3 regions of the Lactobacillus sp. ESL0684 genome follow, and region 2 is predicted to be linked to each of the others. Evidence: predicted binding sites of a transcription regulator. Region 2 holds the regulator's gene; each other region holds the start of a gene.

The links. Region 2 encodes HrcA, which represses chaperone genes, less so after heat shock. Its sites were predicted from a motif close to TTAGCACTCNNNNNNNNNGAGTGCTAA; they were not measured.
Region 1: a site for HrcA is predicted at 2,625-2,651, ahead of OZX56_RS06265 (ATP-dependent Clp protease ATP-binding subunit). Genes of this name have one in related genera too.
Region 3: a site for HrcA is predicted at 3,104-3,130, ahead of clpP (ATP-dependent Clp endopeptidase proteolytic subunit ClpP). Genes of this name have one in related genera too.

Annotation. Positions count from the first base shown of each region.
Region 1 is NZ_CP113941.1:1,291,092-1,296,271, forward strand. It holds gene spxA (transcriptional regulator SpxA) at 1-39, opposite strand, end outside; gene ptsP (phosphoenolpyruvate--protein phosphotransferase) at 235-1,968, opposite strand; gene OZX56_RS06255 (phosphocarrier protein HPr) at 1,968-2,234, opposite strand; gene OZX56_RS06260 (hypothetical protein) at 2,353-2,526, opposite strand; gene OZX56_RS06265 (ATP-dependent Clp protease ATP-binding subunit) at 2,695-4,896, shown strand; gene OZX56_RS06270 (DUF1827 family protein) at 5,020-5,180, shown strand, end outside.
Region 2 is NZ_CP113941.1:821,691-826,870, reverse strand. It holds gene dnaJ (molecular chaperone DnaJ) at 1-410, opposite strand, end outside; gene dnaK (molecular chaperone DnaK) at 489-2,351, opposite strand; gene grpE (nucleotide exchange factor GrpE) at 2,370-2,969, opposite strand; gene hrcA (heat-inducible transcriptional repressor HrcA) at 2,982-4,031, opposite strand; gene OZX56_RS03845 (Rib/alpha-like domain-containing protein) at 4,206-5,180, opposite strand, start outside.
Region 3 is NZ_CP113941.1:1,237,885-1,243,064, reverse strand. It holds gene rapZ (RNase adapter RapZ) at 1-428, shown strand, start outside; gene yvcK (uridine diphosphate-N-acetylglucosamine-binding protein YvcK) at 437-1,474, shown strand; gene whiA (DNA-binding protein WhiA) at 1,474-2,409, shown strand; gene clpP (ATP-dependent Clp endopeptidase proteolytic subunit ClpP) at 2,485-3,069, opposite strand; gene OZX56_RS06010 (SH3-like domain-containing protein) at 3,244-4,902, shown strand; gene OZX56_RS06005 (Fur family transcriptional regulator) at 4,921-5,180, opposite strand, start outside.

The sequences.
Region 1 (5,180 bases), 470 kb from region 2:
ACACGAGGTACAACTCGGAGATATATATAAATTTACCATATATTTCACGCTCCTTTGAATATTGCTACATTTACCTTAATTTCATTATAGCATATTACTTGTCTTTTGTAAGTAATGACCGTTATTTTTCGATTTATATATCATAATAAGTGTAAAGATTGAATTATCTATGAACTTTTTACCAAAAAAGGTTAAAGAAAAAAGACACATTATGTAATGTGTCTTTGATCAACGTTATTGATTGATTTTTTTCATCAAGTCATCAACTAGTTTTTCATTTTCTGCAGCAGTTTGGGAAACGTTGCAGACTTGATCAGCCAGATCCTTAATATCTTCAGTATTGATTTTCTTCATCAAACTTCTAATCCGTAAAATTGAAGTTGCACTCATCGAATATTCATCAAGTCCCATTGATAACAAAATCGGGAACATAATACTGTCACCAGCAGCTTCACCACACATACCACACCAAATACCATTTTCATGGGCTGCGTCGATTGTGTGCTTAATTAAGCGTAAAACAGCTGGATTGGCTGGTTGATATAGATATGAAACATTATCATTACCACGATCAGCTGCCATTGTATATTGAATGAGGTCATTAGTTCCGATTGAGAAGAAATCGACTTCTTTAGCAAATTGATCAGCAAGAACAGCAGCAGCAGGAACTTCAATCATCATTCCTACTTGTAAGTCTTCGCCTACCTTGACACCTTGCTTAACCAACTTGTCCTTTTCTTCGGCCAAAATTGCTTTTGCTTGGTGTAATTCATCTAAAGTACCGATCATTGGGAACATAATCCCTAACTTACCATATGCAGATGCTCGCAAGAGTGCCCGCAATTGGGTCCGGAAGATGTCCTTATTCATCAATGATAATCTAACTGCCCGAACACCCAAAAATGGGTTCATTTCATCTGGTAAGTCCCAGTAATCAAGGTGCTTATCTCCACCAATATCCATGGTACGAATAATAACTTGCTTACCGTTCATACCTTCGATAACTTCTTTATAAGCCTCGAATTGTTGGTCTTCAGTCGGGAAATCCTTTGAATCCATATACAGAAATTCAGTTCTGTACAAGCCAACGGCTTCAGCTCCATTATCATTAACACCTTGCATATCGTTAGGTGTACCAATATTAGCTGCAATAGTGAATTGTTTACCATCAGCAGTAACTGATGGTTCATTCTTCAATTTTTCCCATTCAGCTTTTTGTTTAGAAAATGCTTCACCTTTTTGCTGGTAATCTGCCACTTGCTCAGAGCTTGGTTCAATAATAACATCACCGCTTAGACCATCAACAGCCAAAGTTTGACCATTTTGAATATCCTTAGTGATTGAATCAGTACCAACAACAGCTGGCAATTCAAGTGAACGTGCCATAATTGCGGAGTGAGCAGTCCGACCACCAATATCAGTTACAAAACCTTTAACAAACTTTTTGTTTAACTGTGCAGTGTCACTTGGCGTCAAGTCATGAGCTACGACAATCACTTCATGATCGATTGTGGAAGGATTAGGCAATTCCTTATTCAGCAAATGTGCCATAATCCGCTTAGAAACATCACGAACATCACCAGCACGCTGTTGCATATAAGCATTATCAGTCATTGCCTCAAAAATACCAATAAATTTTTGAGCAGTTTCATCAAGCGCTGCTTCACTATTGACTTTTTGTTCCTTAATTTCAGTTTCAATCGCACCAGTAAACTCAGGATCATTCAAAATCATCAAGTGAGCTTCAAATACCTGCGCTTCGTCTTCACCGATACTCTTCTTAGCAGCATCACGGATTTTTTCTACTTCAGTAGTAGAAGCCTTAATTGCTTCGTTGTAACGAGCTAATTCGCTATCTACATCTGTCACAGTAGTTTTCTTAAACGAAAGATCCGGTTCTACCAAGAGATAAGCTGGTGCGACAGCAATTCCGTCACTGGCAGCAATTCCTTGTAAAGTCTTGGTCATTATTCAGCTAGGCCCTCTTTTTTCATTGTGTCTGAAATAGCTGCAATTGCATCTTTTTCATCATCACCGTCACAAGTAATTGTTACATCAGCATTTTTACCAACGCCGAGTGACATAACACCCATGATTGACTTCAAGTTAACTGACTTGCCGTTGTATTCTAGATTGATATCTGAACCAAACTTTGACGCAGCCTGTACCAAAAGGGTAGCTGGTCTAGCATGAATACCTGTATCTGCAACAACATGAAAATCGCGTTTTTCCATTATAATTATCTCCTTTAAATTGAAAAATCAAACTGGTAGTAACTACCTATTCGTGTATTAGCCTATCATTTTTTGGCACAATAGACAACATAATTGTAACAGTTTACATCGTAATTTTCTACTTTACACCTGTATAAACGATTTTTCCACCTCTTAAAGCCCGCCCCTTGATATTTTGTCTCTTGCCAAAAGATCTTAGTGCTGATTGAAATTCAAAGGCCTTATCAGGCTCAACTTCGTATTGCTCTAGCTCTCCTTGGACCAATTGTTCAAGAATTTTTTGATAATCCAAATCTTTACCATCTCTTTATTAATTTAATCAAATTAACATTTATCTGAAGAATTAATTTTACCATCATTACCTAATATAGCAAAAATAAAATTCAGTAGTTAGCACTTGACTGTTTAGAGTGCTAATTATATAATTTAGTAAATCAAAAATGAAAGGCGGTAACTATCAGTGCTTTGTCAAAACTGTCAAAAAAGACCAGCCTCCATTCACCTGTTTGCTAAGGTAAATGGTCAAAGTCAAGAAATAAATTTATGTGGAAAATGTTATCAAGATTTAAAACAACAAGGAAATATTAATATGGACGAAAACGGAAATAGTAATTTCTTTGGTGATTTCGGAGATTTGTTTGGCTCAATGAGTGGTAATTCACGGGGCAATTTAAACCAAGGTCCGCAAGGCCCACTAAACCAAGGTGGAGGTCAAGGACCAAATGGTAATTCTTTGCTTGAGCAATACGGAACAAATCTGACTGATCTTGCTAAAAAAGGTAAAATTGACCCAGTCATTGGTCGCGATCAAGAAATCGCTCGAGTGATTGAAATTTTAAATAGAAGAACCAAAAATAATCCTGTCTTAATTGGAGAGGCTGGAGTTGGTAAAACGGCAGTTGTTGAAGGTTTAGCTCAACAGATTGTTGACGGCTCAGTACCAGCCAAATTGCAGGACAAGCAAATCATTTCATTAAATGTGGTTTCGTTAGTTCAAGGAACCGGGATTCGCGGACAATTTGAACAAAGAATGCAACAACTAATTAAAGAATTGCAAAGTAAAGACGATGTTATTCTATTTATCGACGAAATTCATGAAATTGTCGGTGCTGGTAATGCCGAAGGCGGCATGGACGCAGGTAATATTATTAAACCTGCTTTGGCCCGCGGCGAACTGCAACTAGTTGGTGCAACAACAATTAAAGAATATCGGGATATTGAAAAAGACTCTGCTTTAGCTCGTCGATTCCAACCAGTTGAAGTAAAAGAACCTTCAGTTGAAGAAACAGTTAAAATCTTACAAGGGATTCAGAAGCGCTACGAAGACTATCACCATGTTCACTATACTGATGATGCCATTAAAGCAGCTGCTGAATTATCGCAACGGTATATCCAAGACCGGTTCCTACCCGATAAGGCAATTGACCTATTGGATGAGGCAGGTTCTAGGATGAATCTTACTATCCCGTTTGTTGATAAAGATAAAATTAAAGAACGGATCGATGCAGCCCAAAAATTAAAGCAAGACTCCCTTAAAAACGAGGATTACGAAAAAGCGGCTTATTATCGTGACCAAATCGACAAATATACCAAGATGCAAGACCAAAAGGTCGATCCTGATAAATCACCAGTAATTACCAGTAAAATCATGAACAAAATTGTAGAAGAAAAGACTGGTATCCCAGTTGGTGAACTACAGAAGCAAGAAGAAAATCAACTGCAAAACTTGGCACCAACGCTTGAAAAACACGTTATTGGTCAAAACCAAGCAGTTGACAAAGTTGCTCGAGCTATTAGAAGAAACCGAATCGGCTTTAACGAATCAGGTCGCCCAATTGGATCTTTCTTATTTGTTGGTCCAACTGGAGTTGGTAAAACTGAACTGGCTAAACAATTGGCTAAGCAAATGTTTGGTACAGAAGAAGCAATGATTCGCTTTGATATGTCTGAATATATGGAATCATATTCTGTTTCGAAACTAATTGGTTCTGCTCCTGGCTACGTCGGTTATGAAGAAGCTGGTCAATTAACCGAACGAGTTCGTCATAATCCATACAGTTTAATCTTGTTAGATGAGATTGAAAAAGCTGATCCTTCAGTCATGAATATCTTTTTACAAATTCTTGATGATGGTCGCCTAACCGACTCACAAGGTCGAACAGTTTCATTTAAAGATACGATTATTATTATGACTTCGAATGCAGGACAAGGTATTAAAAATGCTAGTGTCGGCTTTACAGCTGAAAATAACACTGAAGAACCTGATTCTGCTAGAAAATCGATGAGTCAATTCTTCAAACCTGAATTCCTAAACAGGTTAGACGATGTTATTGAGTTCAATGAACTATCTAAGGATGATCTGGTTAAGATTGTTAACTTAATGCTTGACCAAACTAACAATATGGTTAAAAATCAAGGTCTACATATAGAAGTTACTGAAGATGCTAAGAAAAAATTAGTTGAACTTGGCTTTAACCCAGCAATGGGTGCACGACCTTTGCGTAGAACAATTCAAGAAGAAATCGAAGACAAGGTCGCTGACTTTAAGCTTGATCACCCAACAGCTACCAACCTAATTGCTAGCGTTGATAACAATGAAATTGTGATTAACGACCAAGAGGCAACTGCTAAAGTTGACAGTGATGATAATAACTCAAACTAAAGTGCTTGTTTTTAACATGATTGTCCCAAATGGTGATAATCATGTTTTTTATTAAAGAAAAAAATCAAGATTAGCGTTATAATAAATTTAAGATTAGTTACAAAGAAGAAACGGGTGAAATCCATGCATTTAATAGATGTAACCAACAGTTATACAGACCTAGTTCATAGTCAACTCAATTCAACCGATGCTAACTTTGTCAAAGTTTTCTCTTTGGGTAATACTTCCGTTGTCTATACCGAAAGTGATAAAGCAATTGGTATTGCCATTGAAAATCATGATAG
Region 2 (5,180 bases):
TTAATTGCATCCATAAAATCAATAGTCAAGGTATAATCAAGGTCTTGACCACGAGTTGGAGCAGTTGGATCAGCGCGCCGCTGGCTGCCGCCACCTCCGAAGAAATCATTAAAGATGTCGCCAAAGTCTCCGAAACCGCCAAAACCTTGACCAGCTCCCGCTCCTGCTCCACCAAAGCCGCCTTGACCGTTAACACCAGCAGAACCAAACTGATCATATTGCGCACGCTTATCCTTATCATGCAGAACTTCGTACGCTTCATTAACTTCTTTATACTTTTCTTCTGCCCCAGCCTCATGATTAAGATCTGGATGATACTTCTTTGCTAATTTCCGGTAAGCAGCATCAATTTCTTTGTCGCTGGCATTGCGATCAACACCTAGCACACCATAATAATCTTCTTGTGCCATTTAAAAACTCCTTACTTTCCAAAAGAAAAGAACTACTATTGCGGCAGTTCTTTTCTAATTTATTCAATTATAAACTCTTTACTTATCTGAGTCTACTTTGTGAAAGTCGCCATCACCAGCAGAACCATTATCTGAATTACCACCATTGGGATCTTGTGGCCCTTGGTTTGGATCAGCTTGGCCTTGAGCGGCTTGATCGCCGCCATTAGCCTGATATAGTTTTACAGCTAAATCTTGAGCAGCCTTAGATAAGTCATCCTTCTTAGACTTCATTGCATCTAAGTCGTTATCTTTTTGGGCTTTCTTCAAATCATCTAAAGCAGTTTGGACTTTCTTAGTATCATCTTCGGTGATCTTGTCATTGTCCTTAACATCTTTCAAAGTCTTTTCAGTTGAGAAGATTAATTGATCAACTTCATTGCGAAGGTCGACTTCTTCCTTCTTCTTTTTATCTTCTTCAGCATGTTCTTCGGCTTCTTTTTGCATCTTTTGAATTTCTTCATCGGATAAACCAGACGAACTCTTGATGGTAATCTTTTGTTCTTTACCAGTACCAGTATCCTTAGCAGAAACATTAACGATACCGTTCTTATCGATATCAAAAGTAACTTGGATTTGAGGTACACCACGAGGAGCTGCTGGAATATCAGTTAATTCAAATCGACCTAAAGTCTTGTCATCAGCTGCCATTGGACGTTCTCCTTGCAAAACATGAACATCAACGGCTGGTTGATTATCAGCTGCAGTTGAGAAAATTTGACTCTTAGAAGTTGGGATTGTCGTATTCTTATCAATCAACTTAGTGAAGACACCACCCATGGTTTCGATACCAAGTGAAAGTGGCGTAACATCAAGCAAAACAACATCCTTAACGTCACCTGAGATAACCCCACCTTGAACAGCAGCACCTAAAGCTACGGCTTCATCAGGGTTAATTGAGTGATCAGGTTCTTTTCCAGACCACTTCTTAACTGCATCTTGAACAGCAGGAATTCTAGTTGAACCACCATTTAAGATAACCTTGTCAATATCGTTAACAGTTAAATCAGCATCCTTTAAAGCATTATCAAACGGAACCTTAGTCCGATCAACTAAATCAGAAGTTAACTCATCAAACTTGGCACGAGTCAAATCAGCTTCAAGGTGCAATGGACCTGCGTCACCAGCAGAAATGAATGGTAATGAAATGTGGGTTGAAGATACACCAGACAAATCTTTCTTAGCCTTTTCTGCTGCATCCTTTAACCGTTGCAATGCCATCTTATCCTTAGAAAGATCAACATTGTTTTCTGATTTGAAGTTAGCAACTAACCAATCAATAATGGCATTATCAAAGTCATCCCCACCAAGATTAGTATCACCGTTAGTGGACAGTACTTGGAAGACGCCATCACCTAATTGCAAAACAGAAACATCAAAGGTACCACCACCAAGGTCGTAAACTAATACTTTTTCATCTTCTGAGTCTTTATCAAGACCATAAGCAAGTGATGAAGCAGTTGGTTCATTAATGATCCGTTTAACATCTAGACCAGCAATTTTACCAGCATCTTTAGTAGCTTGACGTTGTGCATCGTTAAAGTATGCAGGAACAGTAACAACTGCTTCAGTAACTTCTTCTCCTAAATAGTCTTCAGAGAATTTCTTGATGTATTGCAAAATCATTGCAGAAATTTCTTGTGGAGTATAAGCCTTATCACCAATTTTAACCTTGTAGCCATCTTCACCCATGTGACGCTTAATTGAGGAAATGGTATTTGGATTAGTAATCGCTTGACGCTTGGCAACTTCACCGACTTGTGTTTCACCATCTTTAAAGGCAACAACTGATGGTGTAGTCCGATTACCTTCCGGATTAGTTATAATCTTTGGTTCTTTACCTTCTAAAACAGCAACTGCAGAGTTAGTAGTTCCTAAATCAATCCCAATAACTTTTGACATTTATATTCTTCCTTTCAATTACTGTGCAACAACAACCATTGCTGGTCTAAGTGTACGGTCTTTATATTGATATCCTTTTTGCAAAACCTGCACGACATGATCTTTTTGATCATCGTTTTCAGCTGTAACTGTTTGAACAGCTTGATGCAACGTCGGATCAAATGGGCTATTCTCAGCTTCAATTTCACTAATACCATGATCTTTTAAGGCTTTAACTAGGGAATCCAAAGTCATTTGTACTCCCCTTTTAAGCTGCTGAGAAGCGTCATCATCTACCTTCGTAGCCAGAGCACGCTCTAAATTATCAACCGCTGGCAAAACATCCTTAGCCAACGATTGCGATTCATACTTAATTAGTTGCGTCCGTTCATTATTATAGCGCGTCTGCATATTTTGCATTTCTGCTTGACTACGCAAAAACTTATCTTCAAGTTCTTTATTTTGCGCCTGTAAATCTGTAATCTGTTTTTCTACCTTAGCAGTAGCATTGGTTTTTTTATCTGAGTTTTTACCCTCAGAATCGGCTTTAGCTGCAGATTTAGCTTTCGACTTACTTTTAGCAGTAGTCGCTTCTTTTTGTTTTAAATCCTCTTCACTAGGAAACTTTTCCTTGCTCACAGCTAACCTCCTTTATTGAAATCTACCATAATAGTCAAGTAGTTTCTTGGCTAATTCATTTCTAAAATATTCTAACAATCCCAACACCTGAGAATATGGCATATTAGTTGGACCTAGTAAAGCAATCATTCCTTTACCATGCGAACCAACACTATATTCTGCAGTTAACAAACTATAATCCTTTAGCAAATCACCGGGTAATTCAGATCCAAGCCTGACACGAACTGAACGACCACCAAGCTGCTGATCATCAGTAGTGTCTAACAATCTAGAAAGTAAGTCGTTACGATCAACTAAGTCATATAACGACCTGATATGCGATGAATCACCAATTGAGCTATTACTCAATAAGTTAATCTGCCCATCAACATACATCTGATCACTTGCAGCATCCTTAAGAACGTCCTCAACCAATGCAATCAGTTCATTTGCTTGCTGACTACTGGTATGCTTTCCTAAAGACTTAGCAAGTAAACTAGGTGTCACTTCATCTAAACTCTTACCTACCAATTTGTCATTGAGCAAGCGTACAGCTCGCTCAATCTCATCGCCACTAATGTGACGTGGCAAGTTATAGACCTGATTTTGGACATTACCATCGCTGGTAACTAGAATTGCCATAATTTGTCTATTAAATAGTGGTACGATTCTGAAACCCGTAATAGTTACGTTGCGACTCTCAGGACCTTCCGCAAAAGCTGTATAATTGGTCAAATCTGACAAAATCTTAGCTGCTTCCTGCACAATTTCATTAACCTGATGAAATGGTTGATCAAGCTGCTGCATAATATGCTGGTAAACATTCTCAGGCAACTGCAATGGTTCAACCAAATTATCTAGATAATAACGATAACCTGCAGTTGACGGAATTCGTCCACTAGATGAATGAGTCTTTTCGATTAAGCCCTTTTCTTCAAGCGCAGCCATTTCATTACGAATAGTAGCACTTGACACCTTAATCGGCAACTGACTCATTACGGTTTTTGAACCCACTGGATCATGAGTTTGTGTAAAATCATTGATGATTGTTTTTAAAATTAATTCTTGACGTTCGGTCAACATAAATATCGCCCTCACTTTTAGCACTCTTACATCTTTGGTGCTAACAATTATTATGATACTAGCTTTTAGCAGAATGTCAAGCCGAGTGCTAAAAATAATCCAATTTTTTTAATTAGCAAGCAAAAAAATAGTTTGAGTGCAATCTCAAACTATTTTTAGCATTAGTCAAACTAACTAAAGATTAGCAGCCTTTACATATCTGCCTTTACCAATGATCCAATATCTCGTACCTTGAAGAGAAACCCAATCACCATAAACCGTAATGGTTGAACCGCGTTTTAGTACCTTTTGATTAGCACGCCTACCATACTTGTTATAAACATAAGCATTATGGTTCAAAACAACCTCATCACCAGTAATATTACGTTTAGCAATGTAATAACCATTATCTAACTGGTAAAACTTCCGCGCACCGACGCGATGGATAGTCTTATCGACCTTTACCCGTGAACCTGCTTTTAATGTTACTTCATTTACTCGCTGTCCTTTTTCATCATATAAATAGGAACTATGCATTATTTGATCTTTTTGTGGATCAGCCTTTATCTGCTGTGCTGGCTTAATATTATGCTTAGCTTTCTTAAAGTTAGCTGCTTTAACATAGCGATTAGCACCGACAATATAATATTTTTGACCACGAATTTTGACTGGCTCACCATAAGTAGCTAGAACCTTACCTTTTTTGGTGGTAGTCTTACCTAGTCTCTTACCAAACTCATTATAAGTGTAAGCATTGTGAATTAATTTACGTTTCACGCTTTGAACATTGCCAGTAGCCAGATAATAATTATTATTTAAGATATAGAAATCACGGTCAGCAATTTGCTTCACGCCATAAGTATTAACAATTGAGCCAGTTTTTAGGATCAATTCATTAATCCGTTGCCCATTTGCATTATAAAGATAGGCGTTATGCCTTAGCGTCACCTGTTCGCTTTGCTTAGCCGTAATATTAAGAGTTACCGTAACCGCAATTGCATCGCCATTTGGATTAGTAACAATTACTGTACCAGTAATTGTCCCAACTTCTGAAGTATCAGGAACTTTCGCCCACTTATAAGTCGTACCAGTAGGCAATTGCGCATGATTGCTGATTGCCTGTTGGGCATAATCCGTGTCGTTGCTTAAATTGGTATCCTTGTCAACTGC
Region 3 (5,180 bases), 420 kb from region 2:
AATTGAAGCAAAAATTAATTGCTACTTTTAGCGAGCAGCAACAGCAGCCTTTTTCAATTGAAGTAATGTCATTTGGTTTTAAATATGGTGTACCAATTGATGCAGATATTGTGATGGATGTCAGATTTTTGCCCAATCCATTTTATTTGCCAGAGTTGCGGCCATTTACCGGACTTGATCAACGGGTTGCTAACTATGTTATGGACAAACCTGAAACCAAAGAATTTTATCAAAAATTCTTGGATCTTTTGCAGACAGTATTGCCTGGCTACATCAAGGAAGGTAAGCAACAATTAACGATTGCAATTGGGTGTACTGGTGGCCAACATCGCAGCGTCGCGATTGCACAGCAATTAGCGCGTGATTTAGCTAAAGATTATCCAGTTAATGTTACCCACAAGGAAATTAGCCGTTATACAAGAAAATAGGTGAAAATATGACTTATGGCGAAGAAAAAATAATTCGCGTCATTAAGGGTAGACGTCCCAAAGTGGTCGTAATTGGTGGTGGTACTGGCTTGCCGGTTATTTTAAATGCATTAAAAGATCAAAATGCTGAAATTACTGCCATTGTGACTGTTTCAGATGATGGTGGTTCTTCTGGCTCGATTCGGAATTTTATCAATGTAGTGCCGCCAGGTGACATTCGTAACGTTTTAGTCTCTTTGAGTGATTTGCCACAAGAAGAAAAAGATATTTTTCAATATCGCTTCGATTCTTCAGATTCCTTTTTTTCTGGGCACGCGATTGGTAATTTAATCATTGCGGCTTTAAATGAAATGCATGGAAATATTTTTGAGGCAGTGCAATCTTTATCCAAGATGATGAAGATTGATGGTAATGTTTTTCCGGCCTCTAACGAGCCATTAACCCTCAATGCTGAGTTTGTTGATGGTAGTGTACAGGCTGGAGAAAAAGAAATTACCGACAAGGATAAGCGAATTAAGCGAGTTTGGGTTACGAATAGTAACTCGGATGAGACACCACAGGCTGTTTTACCAGTTCTGGCAGCCATTATGCAGGCAGATGCTGTTGTCTTGGGGCCTGGAAGTTTATTTACGTCAATTTTGCCTAATTTAATGATTCCTAACTTAGGTGAAGCCGTACGCCAGACCAAGGGTGAAGTAATTTATATTTGTAATATTATGACTCAGCTTGGAGAAACCGATCATTTTTCTGATAGTGAACATGTAAAGGTGATTAATCACCATTTGGGTGGGCACTTCATTGATACTACTCTGATCAATGGTGCGCCAATTGACATGTCGCAGTTTAATCCAGACGATTATGATGCCTATCTTGAACCAGTTAAAAATGACTTTGCCGGTTTGCGTGATCAAGGCAGTCGAGTAATCACTGCTGACTTCATTGATCAACGCAGCGGTCTGGTCTTTCATGATGGGCAAAAAGTGGCTAAAGAAATTATTGCACTGGCTTTTGAGGCGATGTCACGTAGAAAGAGAACTAACAAATAATGGCAAGTTATGCAAGTGAAGTTAAGAAAGAATTGACGTCGCTTAAGATTAATCCTGAACATGCGAAGGCAGAATTAGCTGCATTTTTGCGAATGAATGGTGTGCTAAACTTTCACGACCACCAGTTTAGTTTAGACATTACTACTGAAAACCCGGCGATCGCCCGTCATATTTTTTCATTGATTAAGACTGCTTATCGAGTAGAACCCCTGCTAATTGTTTCGCGGAAGATGAAATTAAAAAAGAATAATCAGTATTTGGTTCGCTTGCAAAATCACGTGCGTGAAATCCTATCAAACTTAGAAATCTTAACACCGCAAGCAGAATTAGTTACTAGAATTCCTGAGCGGATTACTTCGTCTAGGGAAGGCTCAATGTCATATTTGCGAGGAGCCTTTTTGGCTAGTGGTAGTGTCAATAATCCGGAAACTAGCAGATATCATTTGGAAATTTATTCAGCTTATCAAGATCACAACAATGATTTGCTTGAACTAATGAATCATTATTTTAATTTGAATGCCAAGACGACTCCCAGACGTAATGGTTACATTGTTTATCTCAAGGAAGCTGAAAAAATTGGTGATTTTTTGCATATTGTCGGAGCCTTAAATGCGATGCTGGCGTTTGAAGATTTGCGAATTATGCGGGATATGCGTAATTCTGTTAATCGGCTAGTTAATTGCGATACTGCTAATTTGAAAAAAACGGCAACGGCGGCTGCTAAGCAGGTTGAAGATATTGAATTAATTAAGCAAAAAATGGGCTTAACTGAATTACCAGAAAAACTGCAAGATCTGGCGCGTTTGCGCCTAGATAATCCAGAATTATCACTCAAAGAAGTGGCCGAGCAAGTTGCAGATGGACCAATTTCTAAATCTGGGGTTAATCATCGTTTTAAAAAAATTCATGAAATTGCTGAAAATTTACGACAATAATGTGGTTTTTAAGATGGTAGCAGGGCAGATAAAAAGGACTCACTTTGAAATGAGTCCTTTTTAGTATCTAATTAATTATTTTTTCTTGTTAACCATGATTTCGTCAATTAAACCGTAATCTTTAGCTTCTTGTGCGCTTAAGTAATTATCGCGTTCAGTATCTTGTTGGATCTTTTCCAATGGTTGACCAGTCGTTTCATGTAAGATTTGGTTAATCTTTTCTCTAGTCTTCAAGATTTCCGTAGCGGCAATCTGGATTTCAGTCTGTTGACCTTGGGCACCACCAGAAGGCTGGTGAATTAAAACGGTAGCGTTTGGCAATGCAAAACGTTTGCCCTTTGTACCACTAGTCAATAGTAGTGAAGCCATTGAAGCGGCCATTCCAGTCGCAATCGTGGAAACATCTGACTTGATAAAGTTCATCGTATCCATGATTGCTAATCCTGAGGTTACAACACCACCAGGAGAATTAATGTAAAGCGAAATGTCTTTTGTATTATCTTGTGCATCCAGGAATAGTAATTGCGCAATAATTGAGTTTGCCATGTCATCATTAACTTCGCCACTCAACATAATAATCCGGTCTTTTAGTAAACGTGAATAAATATCGTATGCACGTTCTCCTTGAGCTGTTTGTTCAACAACAGTAGGTACTAGCATTTTTTTGCCTCCTAAAATTTAAGTTCAAAAATAATTAGCACTCTAATAAGTACAGTGCTAATTAAATCACTTCCGTTAAATACTGTCAATGAAAGTGTATCAATTTTGTATTTTTTGTAACACGCTTCTTATATTACAATGTAATAGAGAAGATTAATTATCGGAGGAATAGTTTTGAAGCAATTTAGAAAAATCGCAACGATTATCACGACCATCATGGTAAGTCTAGTAGTCGCAAGTGGCTATGGGCCTGCGTTAGTTATGGCAGATTCGACCACTACGCAGTCGCCGGCTTCAGATAGTTCAAATGAAGCTGGATCTGGGGCTAGTTCGGATAACTCAAGCCAAACAACTACAACTAAGCAGCCTAAGCAAACAACTACTGGTTACGCAATGATGACCAAAGTTGCTGGGGACAAGAACTATAAGGTTTGGCAGAGTGTGTCGAATGGTAAGGTTCATAAAAAGGTAGCTGATGGAATTGATTATCGCTATAACCATATTCAGTCAGACCAATTAGTGAAGACTAAGAAGTATAATTATTGGCGGATTTATGTTGACGGTCGTCAGGTTGGCTATGTTAATGAAAACTATTTTGCCAAAAATAAAATCTCTGTGCCAAAGACGATTAGCTTAGTTCGCAACGAGCATTATGAATTTTCAACTGTCGATGCTATTTCTTATGCAACTGATGATACTGGAACGGTAGTTGATAATAGTCAGGTAGAAATTTCTAAGACTGGGATTTTTTGTGATGAACCGAAAACTTATAAGGTTAACTACTCTTATGGTAAAGCTAAAGCAACCACCAAAGTAACAGTCAGAAAGAGTACTAAAGAAGGTATGGTTGATGAAAGCGACTTTGATAGTGTAAAGGCACAAAAGGGGACTAATGACTACCAAGCCTGGAAGACACATTATGGTTCATCAGTTAATTATGTCAGTCCTACAGAATATACGCCTGAAACCGAAAAACGGACGCTGACTAGCGGTGATTTAACACTAAAAACCCGGTTTTATCAACCCGTATTGCTAAGTGTTAAGGATCCTAGTGATGATAACATTAACCGCGTTGGTCATATTCCTGAAGGAGTTACAGTTGCCGATGATGGTTGGACTTATACCAGTTTATTAAGTCATACTAATTTAATGTCTGGTCATATTGTTGGCTATGATTTGCAAAAGTTGACCAATCCGTATAATGCGCAGCATTTACTTGATATGTCACAAAAGAAATTCAATAATTATGTTAAGCATGTTAAAGTTAGTCCGTATATTCCAATTGGTCACGGTCAAGCAATGGGTAATAGTAAAAAATATATTTACATTATCAATAATGATCATGATCAAAAAGAAAGTACTGATGCCAACGAGCTAATTCAAATTCGCAAGAGTGATATGCAAATTAATAAAATTTGGACGTTCAAGGCTTGGGTTGGCGATGATTCTAAGCCACGCTATTTCCAAAATGGGGTAGTTGTTTCAGATAAAGATATGTACATGGTTTACCATGACGAAGCTAACAACTGCTACGAATATTGGGAATTTAAACGTACCGGTGACAACTGGTATCCAGAATTAGTTGGTAAAACGGATGGCAACTTTGTCAATAACGGAGCGCCAGTACAAGGATTTACTTATGACCCAGGCCACAAGAATTATTACTTGGCCTTTAATGATCTGATTTTTAAGATTGGACGTAGCGGCCAAATGAAACAGGCTTACCAATTTAATACTGGTCGTGAAATTGAAGGAATGTCAGTAGCTAATAATCGCTTATATGTCAATTTAGCTCAACGAGCAGAATTGTTAGTAAGTATGGATATTGATTAGAATAAAAATAAGAGCTGATTAGCTCTTATTTTTTTGCACTTTTTGTTGGCAGTCAGTACACAGACCGAAGATTTCTAGATGACTAGTTGACGTAACAAAGCCAGTTTGTTGTTCAGCTTCTTGGCGCATTTCGTTCTCAATTTGGGCAAAATTAGGATAAACCACATCGGCAATCTTGCCACATTGCATACAAATGATATGAAAATGTGGTTTGACAAAATAATCATAATGAGAAGAATTATCACCATTTTTGACCTCAATAATAATTCCGGCGTCAA